4 regions of the Azospira sp. genome follow, and region 4 is predicted to be linked to each of the others. Evidence: riboswitches for the same ligand, from Rfam matches in the RefSeq annotation. Region 4 holds a riboswitch; each other region holds the start of a gene.
What was found. Region 4 has a riboswitch for cobalamin ahead of OEL49_RS16645 (acyl-CoA thioesterase). Riboswitches for the same ligand answer to the same signal wherever they lie in the genome.
Positions count from the first base shown of each region.

Region 1: another riboswitch for cobalamin. It lies ahead of OEL49_RS04015 (TonB-dependent receptor plug domain-containing protein); the one in region 4 lies ahead of OEL49_RS16645 (acyl-CoA thioesterase).
Region 2: another riboswitch for cobalamin. It lies ahead of OEL49_RS14440 (TonB-dependent receptor family protein); the one in region 4 lies ahead of OEL49_RS16645 (acyl-CoA thioesterase).
Region 3: another riboswitch for cobalamin. It lies ahead of OEL49_RS04025 (ribonucleoside-diphosphate reductase subunit alpha); the one in region 4 lies ahead of OEL49_RS16645 (acyl-CoA thioesterase).

Region 1 is NZ_JAOTRW010000003.1:117,239-124,505, reverse strand. Features, by position in the region: gene OEL49_RS04025 (ribonucleoside-diphosphate reductase subunit alpha) at 1-251, shown strand, start outside; gene OEL49_RS04020 (ribonucleotide-diphosphate reductase subunit beta) at 248-1,432, shown strand; cobalamin riboswitch at 1,584-1,837, shown strand; gene OEL49_RS04015 (TonB-dependent receptor plug domain-containing protein) at 2,041-4,320, shown strand; gene OEL49_RS04010 (MotA/TolQ/ExbB proton channel family protein) at 4,335-4,943, shown strand; gene OEL49_RS04005 (DUF2149 domain-containing protein) at 4,921-5,262, shown strand; gene OEL49_RS04000 (cobaltochelatase subunit CobN) at 5,246-7,267, shown strand, end outside.
Region 2 is NZ_JAOTRW010000009.1:156,199-163,465, reverse strand. Features, by position in the region: gene OEL49_RS14450 (ABC transporter ATP-binding protein) at 1-276, opposite strand, end outside; gene OEL49_RS14445 (FecCD family ABC transporter permease) at 273-1,253, opposite strand; gene OEL49_RS14440 (TonB-dependent receptor family protein) at 1,277-3,241, opposite strand; cobalamin riboswitch at 3,374-3,584, opposite strand; gene OEL49_RS14435 (hypothetical protein) at 3,727-3,930, shown strand; gene OEL49_RS14430 (cell division protein ZapA) at 3,927-4,256, shown strand; RNA gene ssrS (6S RNA) at 4,294-4,473, shown strand; gene OEL49_RS14420 (EVE domain-containing protein) at 4,545-5,015, shown strand; gene OEL49_RS14415 (sulfite exporter TauE/SafE family protein) at 5,005-5,808, shown strand; gene OEL49_RS14410 (DUF485 domain-containing protein) at 6,053-6,373, shown strand; gene OEL49_RS14405 (cation acetate symporter) at 6,373-7,267, shown strand, end outside.
Region 3 is NZ_JAOTRW010000003.1:125,045-132,311, reverse strand. Features, by position in the region: gene OEL49_RS04050 (cytochrome D1 domain-containing protein) at 1-1,109, opposite strand, end outside; gene OEL49_RS04045 (c-type cytochrome) at 1,141-1,494, opposite strand; gene OEL49_RS17385 (HNH endonuclease) at 1,668-1,922, opposite strand; gene ilvN (acetolactate synthase small subunit) at 2,189-2,506, opposite strand; gene ilvB (acetolactate synthase large subunit) at 2,508-4,226, opposite strand; gene OEL49_RS04030 (hypothetical protein) at 4,332-4,634, shown strand; cobalamin riboswitch at 4,831-5,081, shown strand; gene OEL49_RS04025 (ribonucleoside-diphosphate reductase subunit alpha) at 5,211-7,267, shown strand, end outside.
Region 4 is NZ_JAOTRW010000012.1:80,371-87,637, forward strand. Features, by position in the region: gene dbpA (ATP-dependent RNA helicase DbpA) at 1-303, shown strand, start outside; gene OEL49_RS16630 (YgjP-like metallopeptidase domain-containing protein) at 313-855, opposite strand; gene OEL49_RS16635 (OprD family outer membrane porin) at 874-2,196, opposite strand; gene OEL49_RS16640 (diguanylate cyclase) at 2,205-3,599, opposite strand; gene OEL49_RS16645 (acyl-CoA thioesterase) at 3,855-4,724, opposite strand; cobalamin riboswitch at 4,892-5,108, opposite strand; cobalamin riboswitch at 5,178-5,391, shown strand; gene OEL49_RS16650 (energy-coupling factor ABC transporter permease) at 5,528-6,205, shown strand; gene OEL49_RS16655 (energy-coupling factor ABC transporter substrate-binding protein) at 6,202-6,573, shown strand; gene cbiQ (cobalt ECF transporter T component CbiQ) at 6,567-7,267, shown strand, end outside.

The DNA.
Region 1 (7,267 bases), on a different contig from region 4:
CCCGCCGCCAGAAGTGGATCGACCAGGCCCAGTCCCTCAACCTCTACGTGGCCGCCCCCTCCGGCAAGAAGCTGGACGAGATCTACAAGCTGGCCTGGACCCAGGGCCTGAAGACCACCTACTACCTGCGCACCCTGGGCGCCACCGCCATGGAAAAGACCAGTTCCCCGGTGGACCGGGCCGCCGCCCCCGCCGCGCCCGAGCCCAAGTTCTGCTCCATCGACAACCCGGATTGCGAGGCCTGCCAATGAGCCAACTGCGTTTCGACGACTGGGACGACGCACCCGCCGCCGCCCAGCCTACCCCGGCTGCAACGCCCGCCCGGCAAGCATCTCCAGCCCCCCTGCCCGCCCAGGCAGGAACGGCGGCGTCCCTGGCCGGCACTACCCCGGCAGCCGCGCCCCGCCTGCCTGCCGGCGGCATCTCCCTGGCCCCCATCAACCCGGAAGACAAGCGGGTGGTGAACGGCAAGGCCGACATCAACCAGCTGGCGCCCTTCAAGTACCCCTGGGCCTGGGAGTTTTTCCTCAACGCCAACCGCAACCACTGGACGCCCCTGGAAATCTCCATGGCCCAGGACGTGCATGACTACAACCACAAGCTGACGCCGGCCGAGCGCCACGTCTTCGAGAACGTGCTCTCCTACCTCACCACCTCCGACATCCTGGCCATGCGCAACATCGGCCTGGCGGTGATGGAGAAGATGAGCGCGCCGGAACTGCAGATCTACCAGGCCCGCCAGGTCTATGAAGAGGCCCTGCACACCTGGACCTACCAGCACTGCATCGAAAGCCTGGGCCTGGACCAGAAGGAAATCTACAACCGCTACCGGGTGGTGCCGGAAATCCACGGCAAGATCGCCCTGGCCAACCGTCGCCTGGAGCGGGTGATGCGTTCCGACTTCGACCTGACGGACCGGGACAACCTGCACGAATTCGCCCTCTCCTACCTCTTCTTCGCCGGCATCTTCGAAGGCTGCTGGTTCTACAACGGCTTCACTCCCATCTTCGCCCTGCAGCGCCGGGGCCTGATGAAGGGCACCGCCGAGCAGCTGCAGTACATCATGCGCGACGAAGTGCTGCACTGCGCCTTCGGCATCCGGGTGGTGCGCCAGCTCCTGCAGGAAGAAAACCTGACCCTGGACCCGGTCCAGGTCAAGGCCTTGTGGGAAGAGGCGGAAGCCGCCGAGTCGGCCTACGCCGGTTACATCCTGCGGGAGCCCATCCTGGGCTACAACGCCGACCTGCACCGGGACCAGTTCCGCTTCATCGCCAACCGCCGCGCCCGCCAGCTGGGCCTGGCCGAGCCCTTCCCCGGTGCCGAGAACGTGCTGCCCTGGCTCGACGAACAGGCCAATATGCGCAAGGAAAAGAACTTCTTCGAAACCCGCGTCACCGAGTACCAGACCGGCGGCGCCCTGGCCTGGGACTGAGCCGGGCGACAACCAGCGGCACCGTGCCCTGGACGCTACCCCGGCCCCAGGCGGGGATGGGGCAGCCCAGGACACAGACTTTTGTCATAGATGGGATTGGGGGTATGATCGCGCTCCTGATCGCCTGCAGTTGCGATCCCGGCTCCCCAGGGAGCCATTAGCAGTCAAAGGTGTCCGGCGGCAGCAGCCGCCGGGTGAAACGGGAACGAAGTAACGGCCATCACGGCCCCAAGCTTCGGCTGCCCCCGCAACGGTAAGCCAGTGCGGATGTTCCACGGCCCTCCTCCCCGGAGCGCCAGCCACTGAGCCAGCCCGTCGCCCCCTCACCGGGGTCGGCGACTGGCTTGGGAAGGCGGAACATCAAGACTGGCGAGCCCGGAGACCGGCCTTTGATTTTTGCGTGCCCGCCGTCCATGGAGGACGGTGCCGGCACGAACCTGCCACCGACCGCGGGGTTGCGGACGGAGCGGAGCATGAATCGAAGCGCCGGCCTTCCCTCTGAGCCGAGTTTCTGCCGCCTGCCCTCGGGCCGGCGGTCGCGCCTCATCCTTTGTGCCCCCGTTTCCCGAAGCCCGGTCGGTAGCCATCGACTGGAGTCAGACAGCAACATGGGGAGCATCAACAACCAACAACCGCGGCGCCTCCTGGCCGCCGCCATCGCCGCCCTCTTTTCCCAGGCCGCCCTGGCCGCCGGAGAGCAGGGCGAGACGGAACTGGGCAGCGTGGTGGTGACCGCCTCGCGCATCGAGCAGACCACCCTGGAGGCCCCGGCCGCCGTCACCGTCGTGACGGCCGACAAGCTGGACGCCTCGGGTGCCGTGCGCATCGGCGACGCCCTTACCGCCAAGGTGCCCAGCTTTTACATGCGCAACGGCCTGGGCACCAGCACCCGCATCAACACCGCCCCCATCGTCTCCTTCCGCGGCCTCTCCGACGGCCGGGTGAAGATGATGGTGGACGGCATGAGTCTCTCCGACGGCAATGCCGGCGGCCTGGCCAGCCTGATGGGCATTCCCATGGGCGAGGTGGAGCAGATCGAGGTGGTGCCCGGCTCCGCCTCGGCCCTCTACGGCAGCGACGCCATGGGCGGCGTGGTCAATGTCATCACCAAGGTGCCCACCAAGCAGGAAACCCGGGTCAAGGTCAGCCGGGGCTTCGGCGACGGCGAGCGCAGTGCGGTGGAAGCCAGCTACCGCAACAAGTGGGACAACGGCCTGGCCGCCACCCTGGGCTTCGGCTACGAGGACATGGCCGGTTTCGCCGGCAGCGACCTGGTGGTGCTGCCGGTGGGCACCACCGGCAGCGGCGCCAACGCGGTCCAGGGTGGCCGGGCCACCACCACGGTGGATGGCAAGAAGGCCTATGTGGTGGGGGACCAGGGCGCCATTTCCTCCCACGCCAACAACCTGCATGCCAAGGTCTATTACAGCCTGGATGCCCAGTCCCGCTTCTTCGCCGGCTTCAACCGCAGCGAAAGCAGCATCGGTTTCGAGCGCTTCAACAACTACCTGAGCAAGAACGGCGCCCCCCTCGCCCTGCCCGCCAGCAACGTCTCCATCAACGGCGACAAGCTGGGCAGCATCAAGGAATCGAGCTTCTGGAATTCCAGCAATCCCAACTACCGCCAGGAGACCCGCTATTTCGCCGGTTTCGACGGCAAGCTGGGCAATGGCTACGACCTCAAGGCCAATGTGGGCTACTTCGACCGGGAGGCCTTCTACGTCGGCTCCGGCACCGGCGCCACCTTCGACAGCGGCCCGGGCACCCGCACCAGCACTCCCAACACCACCCTGGATGCCTCGGCCCAGCTGGGTTTTGCCGCGGGCAGCAACCAGTACCTGATCGTCGGTCTCTCCTCCAGCCGCAGCCACCTGCGGCGCAAGGTGTACCAGCTCACCAGCTGGCGCGATCCCGACAGCACCACCGGCGCCCTCAACGAACAGTCAAACGGGGAAAGCACCACCAATTCCCTGTTCCTGCAGGACCAGATCTTCGTCGGCGACGACCTCACCCTCTACCTGGGCGGCCGCCACGACCGCTGGAGCAGCCGGGGCAACATGCAGAAGTTTGTCGGTACGCCCCGAAGCAATCTGGACATCCCGGAGCGCTCCGAATCCGCCTTCTCCCCCAAGGTGGCGGCGGTCTATCGTCTGACGCCGGGCACCAGCCTGCGCAGCTCCCTGGGCAAGGCCTTCCGCGCCCCCTCCAACTACGAGATGTACGCCACGCCCAGCATCAGCAGCCGCCGCCTGCTGGTGGCCGACCCCAACCTGAAGCCGGAAACCTCCACCTCCTGGGACCTGGGCATCGAGACGGCCCTGGCCGGCCAGGGCTCGGCCAAAGCCACCTATTACCGCACCCGGCTGCAGGACATGATCTACCGCAAGCTCAGCCCCTACAGCGGCAGCCTGGCCAATGTGGACTTCTTCGCCACGGCCACCAACGCCGGCCAGGCCGAGGTGGAAGGCGTGGAACTGGCGGCGGAAATGCCCCTCGCCTCCTGGCTGCGGGCTTCCGCCAGCTACACCTGGACCGACAGCCAGATCACCCGGGACGAAAGCGGCACCGGCCTGCAGGGCAAGCGCCTGCGCTATGTGCCGAAGAACACCGCCTACTTCGCCCTGGACGCCCAGTGGCAACAGTGGCGCGCCTACCTCTCCGCCGCCTACACCGGCGAGCAGTTCAGCAAGGAAGACAACAGCGACGTCATCAAGAACGTCTACGGCGGCGTCAGCAAGTACTGGCTGGCCAACCTCAAGCTGAGCTACCAGTTCGACAGGAATTTCAAGGTCAGCGCCGGCATCAACAACCTCTTCGACAAGACCTACTACGAGTACTACCAGATGCCCGGCCGCAATGCCTTCATCGAGCTGAGCGCCTCGTTCTGACCCTGGGAGCCATCATGGAAATCGTCACCCTCATCGAGCAACTGCTCTACCAAGTCTCCACCGCCCTCTACCTGCCGGTGATCGGCGGCTGCGCCCTGCTGGTGGCCTACGTGCCCCTGCAACTGGGCATCACCCTGTTCGACGCCTGGCAGCGGCGCCGCGGCCATCTGCCGGAGGTGGAAAGCTTCAAGCTGCGCCTGGGCCAGCTGCGGCACCGCCTGAAGGGCTATCCGCGCCGCCTGGAGATCGAAGTGGAACGGCTGCTGCAGGCCGAGGAACTGGAACTGTCGCGGCGCCTGGACCGCATCCGCTTCGTCATCAAGGTGGGGCCGGCCCTGGGCCTCATGGGCACCCTCATCCCCATGGGCATTTCCCTGGCCGCTCTGGCCGAAGGCAACATCCCCAAGATGGCCGGCAGCATGGTCACCGCCTTCACCGCCACCGTGGCCGGCCTGGGCGCCGGGGTCCTCGCCTATCTGCTGGCCCTCTCCCGGGAACGCTGGGTGCGGGCCGATGTGCGGGAAATGGCCCACGCCGCCGAACTGACCCTGGCGGAAAGCGGCCAGGCCCTCCCCCACCACCTGCAGACGGAGGCCGACGATGCGGTTGCTGCAGCGGCGTAGGCGCTTCTCCCTGGACGGCGAGGCCCTGGAAGACCCCATCGCCGGGGTCGCCAACCTCTTCGACGCCAGCATCGTCTTCATCGTCTCCATGATGATCGCCCTGTTCATGGCCTACAACATGATGGACCTGCTGGACCCCAGTTCCGAAGTGACCATGGTGAAGAAGAACGCCAACGGCGAGATGGAGATCATCACCAAGAAGGGCAACGAGATCAAAGCCGCCAAGGTCACCGACCAGAAGCTCTCGGGCCGGGGCGAACGCCTCGGCACCGCCTACAAGCTGCCCGACGGGAGGATCGTCTATGTACCGGCCGACTGAGGGCAAGCGCCCGATCCTGTTCCACCTCCGGCACCTCTTCCTGGGCCTGGCCCTGCTGCTCCTGGGCCTGGCGGCCCAGGCCCGACCCCTGTCATTGGTGCTGTTCCCCGGCGACCCGGCCACCCTGACGGCGGTCAATGCGGTGCAGCAGCTGCAACGGGAACCGGTCCTGAAAGAGGTGCGCTTCCACATCGCCTCCTCCTCCCAGCCCAGCCCGGCGGACCTGGAAGCCCTGGCCAAGGCCGACCTGGCCCTGATCTACAACATGGGCCGGGACCTGGCGAAGCAGATTGCCCCCGCCGTGGCCGAAATCAACCGGCGCGGCGCCAAGGCCTACGCCGTCGGCTCGCCCTTCGAGGAAGGTGAACGGGATGCGGGCCTGAGCCGCAACGAGGAACTGCGGGCCTACGCCCAGGCCGGCGGCGTGGACAACTACGCCGCCATGCTGCGCCTGGCCCTGGCCCGGGAATTCGGCCTGCCCCTGGCGGCCCCGCCGCCCCGCCCCTTCCCCGCCGTGGCCCTGTGGAATCCCCGCAGCGGCCAGCTCTTTAGCCGCTTCGAGGACTACGCGGCAGACTACCTGCGGCAGCGCCCCGGCGCCGCCGAGCGGGTCTGGGTGGGCATCGTCTTCAACCGGGTCACGGCCCAGGCCGGCCGCTCGGCCCTGCTCGAAGCCATGGTGGAAAGCCTGGAGCGGCGCGGCTTCAACGTCGCCCCGGCCTTCGGCTTTCCTTCCGAGAATGCCGTCAAACAGTACTTCATCGACCCCAGGGGCAAGGCCCGGGTGGCGGCCTTGGTGGGCCTGGCCCTGAAGATGGGCAACGTGCCGGAGAAAACCATCCCAGTCATGCAGGCCCTGGACGTGCCCGTGGTCAATGCCCTCTCCCTCTTCAACCAGAGCCGCCAGGAATGGGAGGATTCGCCCATGGGCCTGAGCCTCAACGAGCGGGCCTGGCAGATCGCCGGAGCCGAATTCGCCGGCGCCGTGGCTCCCACCGTGGTGGCTTCCAAGGAGCGTCTGACCGATCCCCGCACCGGCCTGGAATACGTGGTGGAGGCCCCCATTCCCGAGCGCATCGAGCGCCTGGCGGACCGGGTGAAGAAGTGGGTGGAACTGCGCTACGAGCTCAACACCAACAAGCGGGTGGCGGTGATCTACTACAACTATCCGCCGGGCAAGGAGAACATCGGCGCCTCCTATCTCAACGTTTTGCCCCGCTCCTTGTGGCAGATCCTCTCCCGCCTGGAGCAGGCCGGCTACAACACCCAGGGCCGCCCGGCCACGGAAGAAGCCCTGTTCGACGCCCTGCGGGAACACGGCACCAACATCGGCAACTGGGCTCCCGGCGCCCTGGAAAAAATGGTGCGCAGCGGCCACGCCATGCTGCTGCCGGTGAGCGACTACCGCAAATGGTTCGACCGCCAGTCGGAAAAGCTGCGCCGCGCCATGGTCCAGGCCTGGGGCGAGCCGGAAAACTCCAGGGTGATGCTGTGGAAGGACGGCAAGGGCAAGCCCCACTTCGTCTTCCCCGCCCAGCGCTACGGCAATCTGGTCTTCGCGCCCCAGCCTTCCCGGGGCTGGGAGGGCGACCTCAAGAAGATGTACCACGACGTGGCCCTGCCGCCCCACCACCAGTATCTGGCCTTCTACCTGTGGCTGCAGAAGGGCTACCAGGCCCATGCCATGGTGCATGTGGGCACCCACGCCACCCATGAATGGCTTTCCGGCAAGGAGGTGGGCTTCACCGCCGCCGATCCGGGGGAGGCCATGGTGGGCGACGTGCCCCAGCTCTACCCCTACATCGTGGACGACATCGGCGAGGCCCTGCAGGCCAAGCGGCGCGGCATGGCCACCATCATCTCCCACATGACGCCCCCCTTCGACAGGGCCAGCCTCAACCTGGAGCTGGTCAAGCTGCGGGGCCTCATCGACGACTACGTGGTGGCAGCCCAGAAGAGCGAATCCGCTGCCGCGGCCGCCCTCGGCGAGATCAACGCCCTGGGC
Region 2 (7,267 bases), on a different contig from region 4:
AGCGAAGGCGTCGGCCTGGGTCTGGGCCATCCAGCCCCGTTGCCGGGCCGCCGCCCGGGGCCCCAGTTCCCCATAGCTGCGCCCCTGCAGGCGCACCTCGCCGCCCTGGGCCGGACGCAGGCCGGCCAGGGTGGACAGCAGGGTGGACTTGCCGGCCCCGTTGCGTCCCAGGATGGCCAGCCGTTCCCCCGGCTGCAGTTGCAGTTCCAGGTCGCGGCAGACCTCCCGGTCGCCGATGCGCACGGTGAGTCGGCTGGCTTGCAGCAAGGCAGTCATCGCGGCGCCCGGGTGAGGAGGAAGAGGAACACGGGCACGCCGATGAGGGCGGTCAGCACCCCCACCGGCAGCTGCTGGGGCGCCGCTACGGTGCGGGCCAGGGTGTCGGCCAGGGCCAGCAGGGCGCCGCCGGCCAGGGCCGAGGCGGGCAGCAGCAGGCGCTGGTCGTTGCCCACCGCCAGGCGCACCAGATGGGGCACCACCAGGCCGACGAAGCCGATGGAGCCGGCAGTGGTGACGGCGGTGGCGGTGGCCAGGGAAGCCACCACATAGACCAGCCGGCGCAGGCGCACCACGGCCACGCCGAGGGCCTGGGCCGTGGCCAGGCCCCGGGCCAGCAGGTTGAGTTCCCGGGCGAAGGGCAGGGCCAGCAGCAGGGCCGCCGCCAGGGCCAGCAGGGGCGGCCGGGCGTCGGTGGCCTGGGAGAGGTCGCCCATCAGCCAGTAGAGCATGCCGTGCAGCTTGTGCTCCGGCGCCAGGGACAGCATCAGGGCCACCAGGGCGCCGCAGCCGGCGGCGACGATGACCCCGGTGAGCAGCAGGCGGGTCTGGGTCCACGAGCCGTCGCCGTGGGCCAGGCCGAAGACCAGGAAAGTGGCGGCCAGGGCGCCGCTGAAGGCGAGGCCGTTGATGCCGAAGGCGGACAGCCCGAGCAGGATGGCCACCAGGGCGCCGACCCCGGCGCCGCCGGAGATGCCCAGCACATAGGGATCGGCCAGGGGATTGCGCAGCAGCACCTGCATCAGGCAGCCGGCCACCGCCAGCAGCCCGCCGCAGGCAAAGGCGGCCAGGGCCCGGGGCAGGCGCAGGTTATGCACCACCGCGTAGCCCGGCGCCTCGGCATCGCCGAGCAGCCCCTGCAGGACGGCGCCGGGGGGAATGCTGATGCTGCCCACCGCCAGGGCCACGACCAGACTCACCCCGGCCAGCAGCACCAGCAGGGCAATGACGATCAGGGCACGACGGCGGGAGGGCATGGTTGGTCAGGCAGAACAGTCGGTCAGAAATCGTAACGCCCGGAGACGAACAGGGCGCGCCCGTCGGTCGGGTAATAGTAGTGACCGGCCGTGCTGGAATAGCCGGCAAACGCAGCATGCTTGTGGTCCAGGGCATTGGCGATCTGAGCCTTCAGGGTCCAGGGCTTGAAGTTCCATGAAGCCTGCAGGTCCAGGGTGGCGTAGCCGGCCAGGTCGCCGTGGCTGTTGTCGAAATCGCTGCCGTAGGCCCGTTTGCCGACCATGCGGGTGAGGACCCCGTACTGGCCGATGCTGCCGCCGTCCCAGGTGAGCAGGACGCTGCCCTGGTGTGTCGGGGCCAGGGGCACCCGCTTGCCGGCATAGGTGCCGCTGCGGAAGGTGGCATCCAGATAGGTGTAGCTGACCTTGGCGCTGACGCTGGAACTCAGCTTCCAGTCGGCCTCGGTTTCCAGGCCCTGGCGGCGGGTGGGGTCCAGGTTGACGTTGGCACCGGCGCTGGCGTCGTAACCGATTTCATCGCTCAGGGTGGTGCGGAAGAGGGCGGCTCGGGCCGACCAGGAGCCTTGGGCAACGCGGGCGCCGATTTCGTTGGTGCGGCCGTGCTGGGGCTTGAGGTCGCCGGCGAACACCGGACGGAAGGCCAGGTTGTCGTAGCCGAAGAGCTCGTCCAGGTTGGCGAAGCGGAAGGTGGTGCCGGTCTTGCCGAAGAACTGCCAGGCGCCGCTGCCGTAGGTCAGGCCCAGGTCGTAGGCGGAACGGGTGCGGCTGGCACTGCCGTCCATGCCGGGCTGAAACCAGGCCGGATAGGCATCCTGGTAGGCGCTCTGCTTCATGCGCTGCTGGCGGGCGCCCAGGGTCAGGCTGAGGGCGGAGGTGAGGTTGGTCAGGTTCTGCAGGTAGAAGGCGCTGCTTTTCTGGGTGGCGCGCTGGTTGGGGCCGTTCTGGTTGGTGGAGGTGACCTTGGCGTCGTAGTAATCCACCCCCACCGTGGTTTCGCTGCCCAGTGTCCCGAGGCCGTGGTTGATGCGCAGACGCGGGGTGAAGGAAAGGGTGTCGCGGACGCGCTCGCTCTTCCAGTTGGAAGAGACGAGGTCGGTGTTGAGGGTCTGGTGTTCGAAGCTGACTTCCGTCTCCAGGTCCACCTTGTCGGAGAGGGCATAGGCCACACCAGGGCGGACACGATAGCCGTCACGGCGTTGGGTGTCGTAGGGCTTGCGGCTGTTACGCGGATCGTTTTCGTAGGTCGCCTGCAGCAGATTGCCTGGGAGTCCGGAGGATTCCTTGTATACGGCGAAATCTGAGAAGACCTCGCCCCGCTCCAGCTTCAAGCCTACGCGGCCGCTGGCAGCCTGCTGGTCCTGCTGGCTGTTCTGGCGGTAGCCGTCGAGGCTGGCACTGCGCACGAACAGATTGCCGTAGAGGTGCTCATTGCCACCGGCGAAGCTGCCGTCCAGGCCTCGGTAGCCGAAGGAGCCAGCGGTGGCGGTAATGGAGGCCCGGGGCTTGCCGGACTTGTCGGTGATGATGTTGATGACGCCGCCGGTGGCTCCGTCGCCGTAGAGTACCGTGCCGGAGCCGCGTACCACCTCGATGCGCTCAATGCCGGTGAGGGGAATGGAGGACCAGATGATGGTTCCCATGTCGGTGGGGCTGATGCGCTGGCCGTCCAGCAGTACCAGGGTGTTGCTGGTGGCGGTGGAGCCGAAGCCGCGCATGTCCACCGTCGCGTCCAGGCCCAGAGGGCCGTAGATCGGCATGGCGTTGATGCCGGCCCGGGTCGCCAGCAGGTCGGTCAGATTGGTGGCTGGCGTCTTCTCGATGTCTTCCCGGGAAATGACGCTGATGTTGGCTGCCGTACGGCAATCGGCCTCGGAGAAACGGGTGGCGGTGACGATGACGGACTGGAGCGAGGCTTCCTCCGCCAGGGCCGCGGTCGCAGGCAGGGCAAAGGCAGCGGTCAGGGCGGTGGATAACAGGGAACGGCGCATGGGAGTGACTCCTGCATGGCAACGATGCGCATCCCGCAGCACCGTCGCCGATGGTAATTGGACGCGGGCAGGGAACCTTCGGATCAGGAGTGCTTTTTGGACAGACCAGTCTTGCCGCTTCCCCGCGACGCTTCCGCGAATTCCGTTCAGGCCGGTATCCGGGCTCGGAAGTCTTGATCCATCGCCTTCCCGGGGGTGACCCAGTGGCGTCGTGATGGACCCGCACTTCCTTACCGTTGCGGGGGCAGCACAGGCATTGCGCCGCTGCTGGCGGCGCGCACCTGTTTCCCGTTTAACCGCGGAGGAGGACTCCTCCCGCGGCACCTGACGCGGAGCGTTGTCCCTGGTGGAACAACGGGGGCGGATGGTACTCCATACCTGCCTGTATGGCGAGGCCGGCGCCTGGGCGCTTTGGCATAAAACACATTCAAAATATGGTCTTAGTCCTTGACCTTGCGTGTTTTTGGCCTCTATAGTTCGCGCCTATGACTAAGCAATTGGATGCCCTCGAGGGCAAGGTGGCGCAGGTGGTCAGCCTCTGCCACAGCCTGCGGGCCGAGAACCAGGAACTGCGCGCCCGACTGGCCAGCGCGGAAGACGAGCGCCTGCGTCTGGTCGAGCGCATGGAGGCGGCCCGTGCCCGCCTCGAGGCGCTGGCCGAGCAGTTGCCGGAGGAGGGCAAGGCATGAGCGGCAATTTCATCGACGTGGCCATCCTCGGCCGCGAATACCGGGTGGCCTGCCCGCCCGGCGAACAGGAAGCGCTGCTGGCTGCCGTCGCCTATGTGGACCGCAAGATGCAGGACATCGCAGCCAAGAGCAAAACTGCCGCCGCCGAGCGCGTGGCGGTCATGGCGGCCCTGAATATCGCCCACGAACTGCTTTCCGCCGGGAAGGCGGAGAGCCCCGCAGAAAATCCTGAAACCCCCGTTGACGGCTCTGACTTTCAGCGTAGAATCGGAGCCATGGAAACACAGTTGGACGCGGCCCTCCAAGGCCAGGAACCCTTGTTCTGAAGCCTTCTTGGCCGCACCAGCAAAAGTTTCCGCCGATTGTCCCCTGCGGTGTTCGTCAAGGCCATATATTCCTTGAACCAATGCTAATTGGCATCGGCCGCGAACCACTCATCCGCTGTTGTGAGCGCCCTTCGTCGGGTGCACCTGATGCGGACGGCAAGCGACCACTCTGAACTCAGGTTCAGGATGCCGGCCTAACGGCACAGGCGGGGGCCTAATACAGCAGCGCGGTGCGAGCAATCCACCGCGCTGTTTCCTTTTGTGGCCCCTCTTTTCCCCTGTTCGCCCATGGCTTACTGGCTGATGAAATCCGAGCCGGACGAAGTGTCCATCGACGACCTGGCCCGTCTCGGCCGGGTGCCCTGGTTCGGCGTGCGCAACTACCAGGCCCGCAATTTCATGCGCGATGCCATGAAGCTGGGCGACGGCGTGCTCTTCTACCATTCCGGCTGTGCCGTGCCGGGCATCGCCGGCCTGGGTCAGGTGGCGTCCGCCGCCTACGCCGATGCCACCCAGTTCGATCCGGCCAGTCCCTATTTCGATGCCAAATCCTCGCCCGGGCAGCCCCGCTGGCTCAACGTGGATGTGGCCTTCGTCGCCCGCGGGCGCTTCGTGCCCCTGACCGAACTGCGCTGCCATCCGGCCCTGGCGGCCATGGGAGTGCTGCAAAAGGGCAGCCGCCTGTCCATCACCCCGGTGACGACGGAAGAGTGGCAATTCATTACCCGCAAGTTGATGGAGCTGAACGATGCTTTTTGATTTCTGGTGGCTGGCCTATGTGGGTCTGGGCCTCTTCGCCGGTTTCATGGCCGGCCTCCTGGGCATCGGCGGCGGCGCCGTGATGGTGCCCCTGCTGGCCATGATCTTCGCCGGCCAGCAGTTCCCGCCGGAGCAGATGCTGCATCTGGCCCTCGGCACCTCCATGGCCACCATCATCTTCACCGCCATTTCCAGCCTGCGCACCCACCACCAGCATGGCGCCGTGATGTGGGACACGCTGCGCTCCTTCACTCCGGGGGTGCTGGTGGGGACAGTGCTGGGCACCCAGCTCGCCGCCCGCATTTCCACCCAGGGCCTGGCCCTGTTCTTTGCCTGCTTCATTTCCTGCGTGGCGTTGCAGATGGCGTTGAACTTCAAGCCGAAACCCCACCGGGAACTGCCCGGCCCGGCCGGCCTGGGGCTGGCGGGCGGGGTCATCGGCGCCCTCTCTTCCCTGGTGGCCATCGGCGGCGGCTCCCTGACGGTGCCTTACCTGGCCTGGTGTAACGTGCCGGTGCGCAACGCCATCGGCACTTCGGCGGCCCTCGGCCTGCCCATCGCCTTCTTCGGCACCCTGGGCTACGTCTGGAACGGCTGGGGCGAGGCCGGCCTGCCGGCCTGGAGCGTTGGTTACGTCTATCTGCCGGCCCTGCTGTGGGTGATGGCGGGCAGCGTGGTGGCGGCCCCGGTGGGGGCGCGTCTGGCCCATCGCCTGCCGGTGGCGACCCTGAAGCGGATTTTCGCCGGCGTGCTGGTGCTGCTGGCAGCCAAGATGTTGCATGGCGTCATGTAGATGGCGGCTTGCCGACCTTGATGCATATGGAAAGGGCCTGCGGGCCCTTTTTTGTTTTTGCGCCGCGACATACGGGCGGGTATGGAAATTTGCGTAACTGTTATATCATTGCGTAATCCATGTCCGTTCCCGGACGCAATACGGGTTTCCCACATTGGGGAAAACCCGCCGGGAGGGCTGGGTAGAGGGGGAGTCGGTCTTTTTCTGCCGACCTAAACAAATACTCAAACTGAGGAGAACACTCGTGAGCAGCGCTGCCTACGAACGGATTCGCAACAATCCGAAGTTCGACAAGCTGGTTGCCACCCGCAGCCGCTTCGCCTGGACCCTGTCTGCCGTGGTCCTGATCCTGTACTACGGCTTCATGGCCGTGGTCGCCTTCAATCCCACCCTGCTGGCCTCCCCCCTGGGCGAAGGCCGTATCGCCACCATCGGCTGGCCCATCGCCGCCCTGATGATGCTGCTGTTCTGGGTCATGACCGGCCTCTACGTGCATCGCGCCAACGGCAAGTTCGACGAAATCAACGCCGAACTGATCAAGGAAGCCACCAAGGAGGCCCAATAATGCGTAACCTGTCCCGCTTCCTGCCCCTGCTGGGCCTGCTGCTGGCCGCCGGTGCCGCCTATGCCGGTCCCGGCACCGTCGGCGAGGCTGAAAAGCAGCCCCTGAACGTGGCCGCCATCGCCATGTTCGTGGCCTTCGTGCTGTCCACCCTGGGCATCACCTACTGGGCCGCCAACCGCACCAAGTCCACCGCCGACTTCTACACTGCCGGCGGCGGCATCACCGGTTTCCAGAACGGCCTGGCCATTGCCGGCGACTACATGTCCGCCGCCACCCTGCTGGGTCTGACCTCCATGGTGTTCGCCAAGGGCTATGACGGTTTCGTCTACATCGTCGGCTTCTTCGTCGGCTGGCCCATCATCCTGTTCCTGATGGCCGAGCGCCTGCGTAACCTGGGCCGCTTCACCTTTGCCGACATCACCTCCTACCGTCTCGATCAGAGCAAGGTGCGGACGGTGGCTGCCATCTCCTCCCTGACCGTGGTGCTGTTCTACCTGATCACCCAGATGGTCGGCGCCGGCCAGCTGATCAAGCTGCTCTTCGGCCTGGACTATGAGGTGGCCGTGGTCGTGGTGGGCGTGCTGATGATGGTCTATGTGACCTTCGGCGGCATGATCGCCACCACCTGGGTGCAGATCATCAAGGCCTGTCTGCTGCTTGGCGGCGGCACCCTGATGATGCTGCTGGCCATGTCCCACTTCGGCTTCGATTTCGAAACCCTGGTCACCAAGGCTACCGAAGTGCACAAGGACGGCACCAAGATCATGGGTCCGGGTTCCCTGCTGGCCGATCCGGTTAATGCGGTGTCCCTGTCCCTGGGCCTGATGTTCGGTACCGCCGGCCTGCCCCACATCCTGATGCGCTTCTTCACCGTGCCGGATGCCAAGCAGGCCC
Region 3 (7,267 bases), on a different contig from region 4:
GCCTTGGTGCGGGTGTCGAAGACGGTGACCTTGTTGTCGTCCCGGGCCGAGAGCCAGACGGCTTCGCCGCGGGGCGCGAACTCCATGTGCAGGATGGCCTTGCCCGGCTGCAGGGTGTGGGTCACCTTGCCTTCCAGGGTGTCGATGACCTGGACCCAGCCGTTGTCGGGGAAGGCGAAATTCACCCAGATCTCCCGCCCGTCGGGCCGGGCCATTACGAACACCGGCTGGCTCTTCACCGGAATGCGGGCCGTCTCCTTCCAGGTCTTGGTATCCACCACCAGCACCTCGTGGCGGCCGATGGCGGGTAGGTAGGCCTTGCCCCCGGCCACGGACCAGCCCCGCAAGTGGGGCATCTTGTACACCGGCAGGGGCTGCTCGCCCTTGCCGTAGCCGGCGAGAATCTTCTGCACGCCCTGCTCCGGCTGCCAGGTGTCAAGCATGGCCAGACCGTCCTCGCCGAAGAGGCCGGCGATGTAGTAGCGCCCGTCCGGCGTCACCAGGGCGTCGTAGGGCTGCTTGCCGGCGGAGTACTTCTGCACCTTGGGGGCCTTCAGGTTGGAGAGGTCGGCCACCCAGATTTCCCCGGCTTCGAAGAGGGAAAAGGCGAAGCGGTTGCCCGACAGGTCGGCCAGGCCCACCACCTTGGAGCGCACCCCGTTCATATCCACGGAAGGAATGTCCGCCACCAGCTCCAGGGTCTCGGCGTCGAAGGCCTTGATGCCGCCGGGCTCGTAATTCTGGGCCACCACCAGCTTGCCGTCCTGGGAAATGGCGCCGCCGATGGCGTTGCCGGCCTGGACGATGCGCTTGGCAATGGAGGCGGTGAGGATATCCACCTTGGTCAGGCCGCCGTCACGGCCGAAGACGTAGGCGTAGCGCTGGTCCCGGCTGAAGACCACGGAGGCGTGGGACAGGTCCCCCAGCCCGGGCACCTTGGCCAGAGCCGTTTTCGAGGTGGTATTGACCACCTGCACCTGGCCGATGGAACGCTCGATCACCACCCCCAGATCGCCGGTACCGCGCGGCGCCGGGGCGCTGGCGCAACCGGCCAGAAGGGAAAGCAGCAGGGCGGGCAGGAGCAGCAGACGGGAGACGGCAGGCTTCATGGCAGTCTTTCGCGGGAAATTCATTTTGGGATTATTCAGTAGGGAAGCCGGCCTGGAGCTGCTGCACGATCCACTCAGCCTCGGCTTGGCTGACAATACCCTTGAAGGGCGGCATGGGCGTACCCGGCCGGCCGTGCAGGATGGTGGCCACCATGCTCTCGGCAGGCCGCTGGCGGAAGGTCTCAGCCGTCAGCGCCGGCCCCAGACCACCCTTGAGGGTCAGACCATGGCAGGAACCGCAATCCTGGCGAACCATATGCACCAGTTCCTTGGCGCGGGGAGCAGGAACCACCGCTTCCGTGGCACTAACGGAAAGGGGCAGCAAGGCCGCGGCCAAGCCAAGGTCGCTCAGGCAAAGTCGGGGAAAAGAAATGGTGGGCTTCATGGGCACCCATCTTGCCGCCCGGCCCGCCAGGGCACTTTGATAAGCATCAGCTTTCGATGCAGAAAGCCCGTGAGGTTTGTAGGGGAAAATACAGACAGAGGCTGAAATAAGTTTGCCTCCAGTACGACTAATCTGGATTAAATCACCAGCTGGATATGCCCTTGAAGTAACAATCAGGAGAGTTGGTGCCAACGCCCATTTCTCATTCGTTTTACAACATGCTGGCGGAACTCTTCAGGACGCAATTGATGCACCCTCTTATGGCGTCGTGTATTGCAATACCAACATGCTGCTGCAATATTGCCAGGAGAGTTCTTCCCGCCATCCTGTCGGGCTCTAAGGTGCTCAGCCGTACACTGAAGCAAGCGAGCCTGGGCTAACGAATAATTGTGGGAATTTGCAAATCCTGCTAAATCAGCCAGCCACATGGCACTTCCACAATAGAAGCACCGGCCCTGCTGATTTCTATATGCAGATTCGCGAAGACGAACGGGAATTTTGTACGGCATAGCGGTTCTTTCAATAGGATTAGAAATGAACCCCGCTAGCCGCTTTGCGGTCACGGGAACCAGTTGATTTGATCTAACTGGCCCTACATGCATTTCTTTAGAATATGCACGCTTCGATCATACTGAATTACTAGCCTTTTTCCAATGCGGAGGCTCCTCCTCTGTAGAGGAGCCCCCCAACCCTCTCAGCGGAAAAACTCCTCCAGCCTCTCAAACACCGCATGATCCGCCCCATGGCGGCGGACCGTGCGCACGTCTTCCAGCTTCTCCACCTGCTTCACCATCTGCTCCAGGCGCCGGTCTTCCAGGACCAGTAGCCAGATGCGGCTGATGCTGCCGTCGCCTACGGGCAGGCAGAGGATGCCTTCCACGTTGTAGGCGCGGCGGGAGAAGAGGCCCACCACGTGGGACATGACGCCGGCGTGGTTGTTCACTTCCAGTTCCAGCACGGTGCGCTGGGGGCGGGCCAGGGCGGCATTTTCGTTTTTGCTGACAGCGTTCATCTCAGCCTCCAATCATGTCGGTGTTGGCGGCGCCGGGGGGCACCATGGGGTAGACCTTCTCGTTCATGTCGATGAAGGCGTGGATGAGGCAGGGGCCGGGCCGTTGCAGGGCCTGGCGCAGGGCGGCCCGGGGATCGGCGGCGGTGTCCAGGTCCAGGGTGTCGATGCCGAAGCCTTCGGCAATCTTGAGGAAATCGGGCTGGCCGGCGAATTTGGAGGCGAAGTAGCGCTTGCCGTAGAACAGCTCCTGCTGCTGGTACACCAGGCCCAGGGCGTCGTTGTTCATGAGCACGATCTTCAGGTTGGCGCCGGCTTCGGCAATGGTGGCCAGTTCCTGGATGTTCATCAGGATGCTGCCGTCGCCGGTGAAGCAGACCACGGTGCGCTCGGGCTCGGCCAGGGCGGCACCGAGGGCGGCGGGAACGCCGAAGCCCATGGTCCCCAGGCCGCCGGAGGTGAGCCACTGGCGCGGCCGGCGCAGGGGGTAGGCCTGGGCCACCCACATCTGGTGCTGGCCCACGTCGGTGGCGATGGCGGCGGAATCGTCCAAGCAGTCGGCCACCGCCTGGATCAGGCCGTAGTGGCTGCGCGGGTCTTCCAGGTTGGGCCGCTGCAGGCGGAAGCGGGAGCGCAGATCGCCCATGTGGGTGAGCCAGCGCTTGCGCAGGTGGGCCTCCACCAGGGGCGAAAGTTTTTCCAGCACCTCGCCCACGTCGCCGGCGATGCCCACGTGGGCGTTCTTGATCTTGTCCAGTTCGGAGGGGTCGATGTCGATGTGGATGATCTGGGCCTTGGGGCAGAAGGCGGCCACCTTGCCGGTAGCCCGGTCGTCGAAACGGGCGCCGACGGCGATGAGCAGGTCGCACTCTTCCAGCAGCAGGTTGGTGTAGCGGGCGCCGTGCATGCCCAGCATGTGGATGGAGAGGGGATGGTCCACCGGCATGGCACCCAGGGCCATGAGGGTCATGGTGGTGGGGAGCGATGCCTTCTCCGCCAGGGCCACGGCGGCCTCGGCGGCGCCGGAATGGACGACGCCGCCGCCCAGATAAAGGATGGGCCGCTCGGCGGCGTTGATCATGGCGGCGGCCTTCTCGATGGCCGCCATGTCCGGCGCCGGCAGGGCCTGGCGGCCGCCGGGGGCGGGCCACTCGCTGACCTCGATGGCCTGGGCCTGGACGTCCTTGGGAATATCCACCAGCACCGGGCCGGGGCGACCGGAGGCGGCCAGGGTGAAGGCCCGGGGAATCACCTCCAGCAACTCCTCGGCGGAGTTCACCAGGAAGTTGTGCTTGGTGATGGGGATGGTAAGGCCGTAGGTATCCACCTCCTGGAAGGCGTCGGTGCCGATCATGCTGCGGGGCACCTGGCCGGTGATGGCCACCAGGGGAATGGAATCCAGCTTGGCGTCGGCGATGGCGGTCAGCAGATTAGTGGCACCGGGGCCGGAGGAAGCAAGGCAGACGGCGGGCTGGCCGCTGGCCCGGGCCATGCCCTGGGCGATGAAGCCGGCGCCCTGCTCATGGCGGGCCAGCACGTGGCGAATTTTCTCCGAAGCCGAGAGGGCGTCGTAGAAGGGCAGGATGGCGCCGCCGGGAATGCCGGAGACGGTGGTGACGCCCTGGTGTTCCAGCAGGCGGACGACGATCTGGGCGCCGGTAAGGGTTTCCGGCGCCGGGGCGGCATCCGTCTGGCGGGCGGCTTGGGGGGCTGAGGCATTCATGGCTGGGCTTCTCCTTGCGTAATCCGGTTTGGCTTGCCGGTCGGAGGGCCCAAAAACAAAACCCCCGCCGGGCTGTCGCGCCGGCGGGGGGTTGGTGGAATTCGGTTGGTTTCTTTACCGGACTTCGCTCATCCCAGCGGCGCACGCGCGTACTACTACGACTACGCGTACTACAGCGCCTACTACGCCAATGACGGACGCGCCCGCGCCGGCCCGGGAGGGCAGCGTGTTGCAGCGGTCGAAGTCGGCGAAGTTGTGCATGGGGCTGATAAAGGATTCGCGGTTGGTGGCGGAAAAAAATCCGCCGGTAAAAAAAGTTTTTGCCACTGCTCCGGCAAAAACGATCCGACGATTATGCAGAAATTCCGGCGGGGCATGCAACAGGAAATTCACAGTTTCTGTGGATAAGTCTGTGGGCCGTTCCGGGACAGCCGGTGAAAAGCCACAGTATTACTGGGGATTAAACACTCTGCCCGTTTTCTGGGCAAAACGCTCCCGGCTGTGGAAAAGGCCCTGCCGCCAAATACACTATATGTAGTTGTCTATTACTCTCGTACTACTACCTGTAGTGTCCAACCCCTTGCCCTCCGCTTGAGGGCTGGGGTAAAGTCTCCTCCGCGACGGTTCCCCGATTTCGGGACAAATGGGAATCCGGTGCGGCGATCAAGGAAGTCGGGATCAGACGGATTCCCCGCGAATCCGCAGCGAACTTTCCGCCCATGCCGGAGCTGCCCCCGCAACTGTAAACGGCGAGTTCGATGTCCACGCGTGCCACTGGGAGGCAGTTCCACCGGGAAGGCGGGCATCGGGCCAGGACCCGTGAGCCAGGAAACCTGCCGTCGCCAATTTTTCAGTCTGACCAGGGGCGGGGTGCCCCCCGGTGGATCGGGATTGTCCGCTGTCGGCCGCCATGGGCGTGCCCGCCGGCGCCTCGGCAGTCCCGCCGCCCTGGGCCCCCGTTCCGTTGATAACGGGAGTTCCACGATGCAAGCCGGCCTCTTCGCCACCCACCAAGCGTCATCCCACCTGCCCTCCGACAATCTGGACGACAGCCTGCCCAACGCCGCCGATCTGGCCGGCCGGGCCCAGTCCTTCGAGGTCATCCGCCGCAACGGTTCGGTGGTGCCCTTCAATGCGGAGAAAATCTCCGTCGCCATGAACAAGGCCTTCCTGGCCGTGCACGGCAGCCAGGGCGCCGCCTCGGCCCGCCTGCGGGATCTGGTCTCCCGCCTCACCGCCATCGTGGTCCAGGCCCTCACCCGGCGCCTGCCCGGCGGCGGCACGGTGCATATCGAAGACATCCAGGACCAGGTGGAACTGGCCCTGATGCGCTCCGGCGAGCACGACGTGGCCCGGGCCTACGTGCTGTACCGGGAAAAGCGGGCCGCCGAACGGGCCGCCCAGGCGGCGGCCGCCCCCGCTGCCGCCGGCCCCCTGCTGCACGTGGTGGACGGCGACCGCCGCTTCCCCCTGGACCGGGCCGCCCTGCTGCAGCAATGCCGGGAAGCCTGCCAGGGCCTGGCCGACGTGGCCGCCGAAACGGTGCTGGAGCAGGCCCTGCACAACCTCTACGACGGCGTGCCCCTGGCCGCCGTGCGCCAGTCCCTGGTGCTGGCCGCCCGCACCCTGATCGAGCGGGAACCGGGCTACAGCAAGGTGGCCGCCCGCCTGCTGCTGAGCAGCGTGCGCGTCGAAGTGCTGGGGGAGGAAGCCAGCCAGGAGGCCATGGCCGCCCGCTACGCCGAAGCCTTCCCCGGCCTCATCCGCACCGGCGTGGACGCCGAGCTGCTGGATGCCCGCCTCAAGGACTACGACCTGGAACGCCTGGCCGCCGCCCTCAAGGCCGAGCGGGACCTGCAGTTCGACTACCTGGGCCTGCAGACCCTCTACGACCGCTACTTCCTGCACGTGGACGAGCGCCGCATCGAGCTGCCCCAGACCTTCTTCATGCGCGTGGCCATGGGCCTGGCCCTCAACGAGATCGACCGGGAAGCCCGGGCCATCGAGTTCTACAACCTGCTCTCCTCCTTCGACTTCATGAGCAGCACGCCGACCCTGTTCAACAGCGGCACCCGGCATTCCCAGCTCTCTTCCTGCTACCTCACCACCGTCTCCGACGACCTGGAAGGCATTTACCAGTCCATCAAGGAAAACGCCCTGCTGCAGAAGTACGCCGGCGGCCTGGGCAACGACTGGACCCCGGTGCGCTCCCTGGGGGCCCGCATCAAGGGCACCAACGGCAAGAGCCAGGGCGTCATCCCCTTCCTCAAGGTGGTGAATGACACCGCCGTGGCGGTGAACCAGGGCGGCAAGCGCAAGGGCGCCGTCTGCGCCTATCTGGAATCCTGGCACCTGGACATCGAGGAATTCCTCGAGCTGCGCAAGAACACCGGCGACGAGCGCCGCCGCACCCACGACATGAACACCGCCAACTGGATTCCCGACCTGTTCATGCAGCGGGTCATCAACGGCGGCGAGTGGACCCTCTTCTCCCCCAGTGACGTGCCCGACCTGCACGACAAGTTCGGCAAGGAATTCGAAGTCGCCTACAACGCCTACGAGGCCAAGGCCGACCGGGGCGAAATCCGTCTGTTCAAGCGCATTCCCGCCGTGCAGCTGTGGCGCAAAATGCTGACCATGCTGTTCGAGACCGGCCACCCCTGGATCACCTTCAAGGACGCCTGCAACCTGCGCTCGCCCCAGCAGCACGTGGGCGTGGTGCATAGCTCCAACCTGTGCACCGAGATCACCCTCAACACCTCCGACTCCGAGACCGCCGTGTGCAACCTGGGTTCGGTGAACCTGCCGGCCCACCTGATCCTGGTGGATGGCCAGCTGGTGCTGGACCAGGCCAAGCTGCAACGCACCATCCGCACCGCCATGCGCCTCCTGGACAACGTGGTGGACATCAACTTCTACGCCACCCCCAAGGCGCGCAACGCCAACGTGCGGCACCGCCCGGTGGGTCTGGGCATCATGGGCTTCTCCGACTGCCTGCACCGCCTGGGCCTGCCCTACGCCTCCGAGGCCGCCGTGGAATT
Region 4 (7,267 bases):
ATGATGGGCATGGAGCCGGAATGGCACACCCTGGGCAGCCTGCAGAGCGGCAACGAGGCGCCCCTGGTGCCGCCCATGGCCACCCTGCTGCTGCTCGGCGGGCGCAAGGACAAGCTGCGTCCCGGCGACGTCCTCGGCGCTCTCACTGGCGAAGCCGGCTTCGCCAAGGAACAGGTGGGCAAGATCACCGTCACCGAGCAGGTCACCTATGTGGCCGTGGCCCGCAACATCGCCCGGGAGGCGGTGCGCAAGCTGGCCAAGGTCAAGGGCAAGAGCGTCAAGACCCGCCTGCTGGAAAACTAGGCCGGGGCTTTATTCCGGCGAAGAGGGCGAGGCGGCGGCCCACAGGGGCGCACCGCCCTGTTCCAGGTAGCAAAGGTAGGTGCGCAGGTCGAATTCCAGCTGGTGGTAGTCCGCCTCCATGTGCCGGCACAGCTGGTAGAAGGCCTTGTCGTGCTGCCGCTCCTTGAGGTGGGCCAGTTCGTGGACCACGATCATGCGCAGAAAGACCTCCGGCATCTCCCGGAACAGGGCCGAGACCCGGATCTCCCGCTTAGCCTTCAACTTGCCGCCCTGGACCCGGGCCACCGTGGTGTGGGTGCCAAGGGCGTTGCGCAGGTCATGCAGCTTGCTGTCGAAGGCCACCTTGCTCGGCGTTTCCGCATTGCGCAGATGGCGCCCCTTCAACTCCAGCACGTAGTCGTACAGCGCCCGGTCGGTGCGCACCTCGTGGGCCCGGGGATAGCGTTCCAGCAGCCAGGGCGCCAGCCGGCCCTGGCCGATCAGGTGCTGCACCCGGGCCGTCAGCTCGGCCGGATAGCCGGCCAGATAATCCAAGGGTCGCTTGTTGGTCATGGTGAAAATTGAGGGCCGCTAGAAGTCGTAGCGCAGGCCCAGGGTGAGGAAGTGGTTGTCGTAGCGGGAATGGGCCGAGCTGCGCGCTTCTAGGTGCAGCCGGGCCGAGACCCGGGGCGTCAGCCGGGCCCGGTAGATGAGGCTGTTGGCGATGATGTCGGCACCGGGCAGGATGGCCTCGTCGATGTCCATGCGGGCGTGGCCCAGCAGCAGGCTGTGCTCCGGCAGGCCGTAGGGGCCCAGGTCCAGCAGCAGGGTGGCCTTGCGCAGGCGGCTGCGGGCGATGGCCGACATGGCGTCGTTCTCGGCGTAGAGATAGGGCATCAGCACGAATTCCGGATAGCCGCCCCAGTTGCCGTAGGCCGTCACGGTGCGCTGGTCGCCGCCGAAGCGGTTGGCCATCAGGGCCAGGCTGAGGCCGCTGGGAGCGTGGGCCAGGGTGCCCTTGAGGCCCGCCAGGCCGTAGCTGGCATTGAGGCCGTGGCGGGCCAGGTAGTCGCGGAAGGCACCCACCTCCGACACCCGGTAGGCCTGGCCGTCGATGAGGGCGGTAAAGCCCCGGCCCAGGGGCTGCTTGAAGCGGCCGTCGGCATAGACGGTCTGCAGGGTGTCGCGGCCGTAGTAGTGCCACAGCTGCAGCTTGTGCTCCGCCTCGTAGGCCACCCCCGTCATCCACACGCCCCGGTGGCCGACCACGGTGGAGGGGTCCAGGGTCTCGCCGTTGCGCGCATCCGGCCGGCCCCGGCCGTCCACCAGCAGGGAGGTGTAGGTCTGCTGGGACATGCTGCGGAAATCGGAAAAGCTCACCAGGCCGTCCAGGCCCGACATCTGGCCGACGTAGCCCAGGGTCAGGGTAGTGCCGGGCAGCTCCCGGCTGCTCAGCACGTAGGCGTCGAACAGGTTGGGGATGATGCGGTATTCGTAGCTGTTGATGAGGGGCGACTGGATTTCCTGGCGCCCCAGGGTCAGGCGGCTGCGGCCCCGGCTGTAGATGAGCTGGGCCTCGCCCCACAGGGAATAGGGGCGCTTGTCCAGGCCGAACATGTAGGCGTCGGTCTGGCGCGGATTGTCCCGGGCCAAGCCCAGGTCCTGGGTGGTGTACCAGGCGGCCCGCAGGCGCCAGCCCCGGTAGTCGCCGCTCTCCAGGCCCAGCTTGCCGCCGAAGCCGGCGGTGTTCTGGTTCGGCCGGCCGCCCTTCTTGTCGTCGAAGACGTGCATGGCCTTGCCGTAGCCGAAGAAGGTGGTGCCCGCCAGGGCCTCCGCCCCATCGTCCCCGGCCCGGCCCTGGACCGAGGCGCCCAGGAGGCAGGCCAGGACCAGCAGGCGAAGGCAGCGCCCCACGCCCGCGCCTATTGCCATTCCACCCGGTTGCGGCCCAGGTCCTTGGCCCGGTACAGGGCGGCATCGGCCCGGGCCACGATGTCCTTGGCCTGGTCGTCGGGGCGGTAGGTGGCGACCCCGAAGCTGGCGGTCTTCTGCCGCACCACCGGAAACTCGTTGAGCTCGAACACCCGGCGCAGGTCCTCGGCCAGCACCCGGGCCCCCGCCTCGTCCGTGTGGGGGCAGACCACCATGAATTCCTCGCCGCCCCAGCGGCCTGCCAGGTCCGTCTCCCGGGTGTGACGCTGCAGCAGCCGGGCCACTTCCAGCAGCACCTGGTCCCCCGCCTGGTGGCCGTGGCAGTCGTTCACCAGCTTGAAGTGGTCCAGGTCCAGCAGGATCAGGCTGAAGGGCTGGCCGAAACGCTGGGAGCGCTGGATTTCGCTTTCCAGTACCTCGTCCAGCTTCATGCGGTTGAACAGGCCGGTCAGCTTGTCGGTGACGGAAAGTCGCTCCAGCTCCCGGTTGAGGGCGCTCAGCTTGCGGTTGGAGTAGATGACCACGGCCAGGACGAAGGCGGCCACGGCCAGGCTCTTCCACAGCAGGCTGTAGTCGGTGTGCTGCTCCACCTTGATGGCCACGTGCCGGTTGGCGATGGCCTCCCGCTCCTGGGGCGTCACGGTGCGCACGCCCTTGTCCAGGATGTCCCGCAGCAGGGGTTCGTCCTTGACCACGCCGATGCGCAGCTGGTTGGTGTAGGCGGGAATCTGGCCGGCGATCTTGAGGTTGAACAGGCCTTCCTTGCGGATGGCGTAGGCGGCGACGATGAGGGAGCGCACCGTCAGGTCGGCCTTGCGCTCGGAAACCAGGGAGACGGCCTCCGGCTCGCTGCCGGTGAGGATCACCCGCAGGTTGGGGAAGTCCTTGCGGATGCGCTCCTCCACCATGGTGCCCCGGGGCAGGGCCACGCTCTCGCCGCTGAGGCCGAGGAGGTCGCCGACGAAGGCGTGCTCCTCCCGGGTGACGATGATGTTGGGGTCGGTGAACACGGGAGCGGTGAAATTCAGCCAGCGGTCCCGTTCCGGACTCTGGTTGAGGAAGCTCATGAGCTGGCAGCGCCCGGCCTTGGCGGCGGCCAGGCTTTCGTCCCAGGTCCGCACCGACAGCAGCTCGATGCGCAGGCCGACCCGCTGGGCCACCAGCTGCACCAGGTCGGCGCCGATACCCTCGTGCCGCCCCTGCTCGTTGATGCGCTCGAAGGGCTCCCAGTCCGGATCGACGCACATCTTCACCGACTGCACCCTGTCCAGGTAGGCCTGCTCGGCAGCCGTGAAGACGATGGACGCCGGCTCGGAGGCGACGCCGGGCAGCGGACTCAGGGTAAGGCAGGCGGCGCACAGGGCCAGGGCTGTCTTGAGGGACATGGGGACTAGGCAGGTTGGAGGGATCGTCACTGCCGATGCCCGGGCAGCCTGGGTTGCGGAAGGCGCCATGCCGATCACGGCACGGGCTCCGGCCCATCTTGTTCTGTCGGCAGTATAACGGCCCGCCACCGCTGAATTGGCTCGACTATGTCACACCGCGGTGGGGGGCCGCTGCCCGGCCGGGCAGCCTGCCGCCTGCCGTTCCGGGCCGGAAACCGGGCGCCCGCCCCGACCGGGGCGGGCGATGGCCGGCGCCTAGGCCAGACGCCGCCCCAGGGGCTGGGGCACGGGCACCGGGCGGCCGTCGTAGCCCACCGCCACCATGGTGAGGCGGCCCCGGGTGCACAGGCGGCGCTGGCCGGTGAGCAGGGCCTCGGCGTGCAGCAGCACTTCCACCGTCATGGAACTGTTGCCGATGGCCACCACCCGGGCCGCCAGGTCGGCGATCTCCCCCTCCAGCACCGGCGCGTGGAAGTCGATGCGCTCGGAAGCGGCCATCACCACCGGCATGCGGGCCTGGCGGCTGGCCGCCACCATGGCCGCCTTGCCCAGCCAGGCCAGGGCCTGGCCGCCGAAGAGGCTGCCGTGGTGGTTGGTGTGGCCGGGAAAGACCATCTCCACCATGGCCGTCACCGGGCCGATGCCGGGCAGCTGGGCGAAGCTCTCGTCGTCCTCCTGCAGCGGCGCCCCTGGACCGTCCACCGCCACCAGGGTGAAGTGGGCGGTGGCGCTGGTCTCCCGCAGCCCGGTGGCCAGGTCCTCCGCCGCCAGGGCCACCTCCACCTGCACCGAGCGCCGACCCCGCTGCACCACCCGGCCGGACAGTTCCACCAGGCGCCCCTGGGGAATGGGCTTACGGAAGTCGATGCGGCCGCTGCTGGCGGTGACCATGGGCCGGCGGGTCTCCCGGGTGGCCACCAGGAAAGCCAGCTTGTCCATCATGGCCATGGCGGAACCGCCGAAGAGGGTGCCGTGATGGTTCACCTGTTCGGGGAAGACCACGTCCACCATGAGGGTGGCCTGCTGCTGCCGCGGCGAAGTGGACGAAGTGGGGGCGGGATTGGCTTCTACGGGCTGGGCGGCCGTCCCCACGACGGCGCCGATTTCCATTGCTTCCATGCGCATGCGCAACTCCTTGGATAAAGCGGAGCGGGAGCATCGGAGAAGGGCGAACACCCCGGGCCGCGGCAAAGCGGCTCGGAGCGGCAGGCAGCCGAGAGCGGACAACGATGACAGTCAGGGAATGCGCGCATTTACCTTCCTCAGGGGACACCCCGCCCCAATTAGGATTGATATGAAGTAATGCCGCGGCAGGTCTCCTGACTTGCGGGTCGTCACGTTGCGCCAGCCTTCCCGGCAGTATCGCCAGTGGCAAAGAGTGGAGCGCAACGCTCGCCGCCTACAGTTGCGGGGGCAGTTCCGGACTGGAGTCGGGGCGTCGCCGCCCTGTCTCGCACCGGATTCCCTTTTCATCCCCTGGAGGGGGGAACCGAAGCGGGGCCAGTCTAACCCGCCCCGACCGATTCGCCAAACGCCGCGCCTGGCGCGGCGGATTGCCCAGCCCGGGGGGAGTGGGCTATCATCCGCCCCGATTCAGGTGCCGTGCCTCGCGCTCTGCGGGGACGGTGAAACGGGAAGCCGGTGACTCCAGGGACCACCCAGGACAGTCCGGCGCAGCCCCCGCTGCTGTAAGCCAGACGACGCTGCCTCACGCCACTGTGGTTCATCACGGGAAGGCCGGCAGGGAAGGATGAAGGCAAGCCAGAAGACCGGCCTGACATCACAAGTTGCACCATTCCCCGGGGTGACGGGAACGGTTCTGGTGATTTGCCGCCTCCTCGCTGTTCCATCCGCCGCGGCCCTTTATCCGACCTGCCACAACTCCCCCGCCTGGTGCGCCACCGTCATGCTCGCCGAGGGAGAGACTCATGCACATCATGGAAGGCTTCCTGCCCATCGAACACGCCGTGGGCTGGAGCGTCGCCGCCGCCCCCTTCGTCGCCTGGGGCATCCGTTCCGTGAACCGCCGCATCCGCGAAAATCCCGAGCAGCGCATGCTGCTGGGAGTGGCCGCCGCCTTCACCTTCGTCCTCTCGGCCCTGAAGCTGCCCTCGGTCACCGGCAGCTGTTCCCACCCCACCGGCACCGGCCTGGGCGCCGTGCTCTTCGGCCCTGCCGCCATGGCTCCCATCGGCGCCGTGGTGCTGCTGTTCCAGGCCCTGCTGCTGGCCCACGGCGGCCTCACCACCCTGGGCGCCAACATCTTCTCCATGGCCGTGGTGGGACCCTTCGCCGCCTACGGCATCTTCGCCCTGGCCCGCCGCCTCAAGGCCTCCCTGGCGGTGAGCGTGTTCCTCGCCGCCAGCCTGGCGGACCTGCTCACCTACGTCACCACCTCGGTGCAACTGGCCTGGGCCTTCCCCGATCCGGTGGGCGGCTTTGGCGCCTCCTTCCTCAAGTTCGCCGGCATCTTCGCCCTCACCCAGATTCCCCTGGCCATCAGCGAGGGCCTGCTCACCGTGGTCATCTGCAACGCCCTGGCCCGCTTCAACCCGCAGGAACTGCAGGACCTGGGCGTGGCCCCGGCGCCGGAGGTGCGGGCATGAAGCGCCACCAGAACCTGCTGCTGCTCATCGCTGTGGTGCTGCTGGCGGCCCTGCCCCTGTGGCTGGTGGAACGGCCGGTCGGGCCGGACGGCCAGCCGGCGGAAATCTTCGGCGGCGCCGACAGCGAGGCCCAGGCCCTCATCACCCGCATCGCCCCGGACTACCAGCCCTGGTTCCAGCCCCTGCTGGAGCCGGCCAGCGGCGAGATCGCCTCCCTCCTTTTCGCCCTGCAGGCGGCCCTCGGCGCCGGCTTCATCGGCTATTACCTGGGCTGCGCCCGCACCCGGGAAAAGCTGCGCCGGGAACAACGACGCGGTGAAGCGGCAGCCCGGCGCGAAGACAAGGACCAGGAAGGGCCGGCGTGCTGATCGAGCAGTCGGCCTACGCCAACCGCTGGCGCGGCGTGGCGCCCCAGGCCAAGGGCCTCTTCGCCCTGGGCGGGGTGACGGCCGCCTTCGTCGCCGCCGCCACCCCGGCCGCCGGGCTCGGCGTGGCCGCCCTGCTGGCGGCCGTGACCATCGGCGGCGCCCGGGTATCGCCCCTGCTCTATCTGCGGGTGGCGGCCCCGGCCCTCTTCTTCCTCGCCATCAGCGCCCTCTCCCTGGCCGTCTCCGTGGATGGGGGCGGCCTGCAGGCCACCGCCGCCGGCACCCACCAGGCCGCCGTGGTGGCGACCCGCTCCCTGGGCGCCCTGGCGGCCCTGCTGTTCCTGGTGCTGACCACGCCCCTGAGCGACCTCATCGCCCTGCTGCGCCGCCTGCGCACCCCCGAGGTGCTGCTGGACATCATGGTGCTGTGCTACCGCACCCTGTTCGTCTTCGCCGCCGCCCTGCAGGACATGCGCGCCGCCCAGGCCGCCCGCCTCGGCCACCTGGACCGCAGCCGCCTGCTGCGCAGCCTGGGGCAGATGGCCGCCCACCTCACCCTGCAGGTGTGGCAGCGTTCCCACGCCCTGCACCTGGCGGCCCTGGCCCGCAACAACGACGGTCCCCTGCGCTTCCTCGGCAGCCGCCACCCCCACGCCCGGCGCGATGCCGGCCTGGCCGGCGTGGCCGCCCTGGC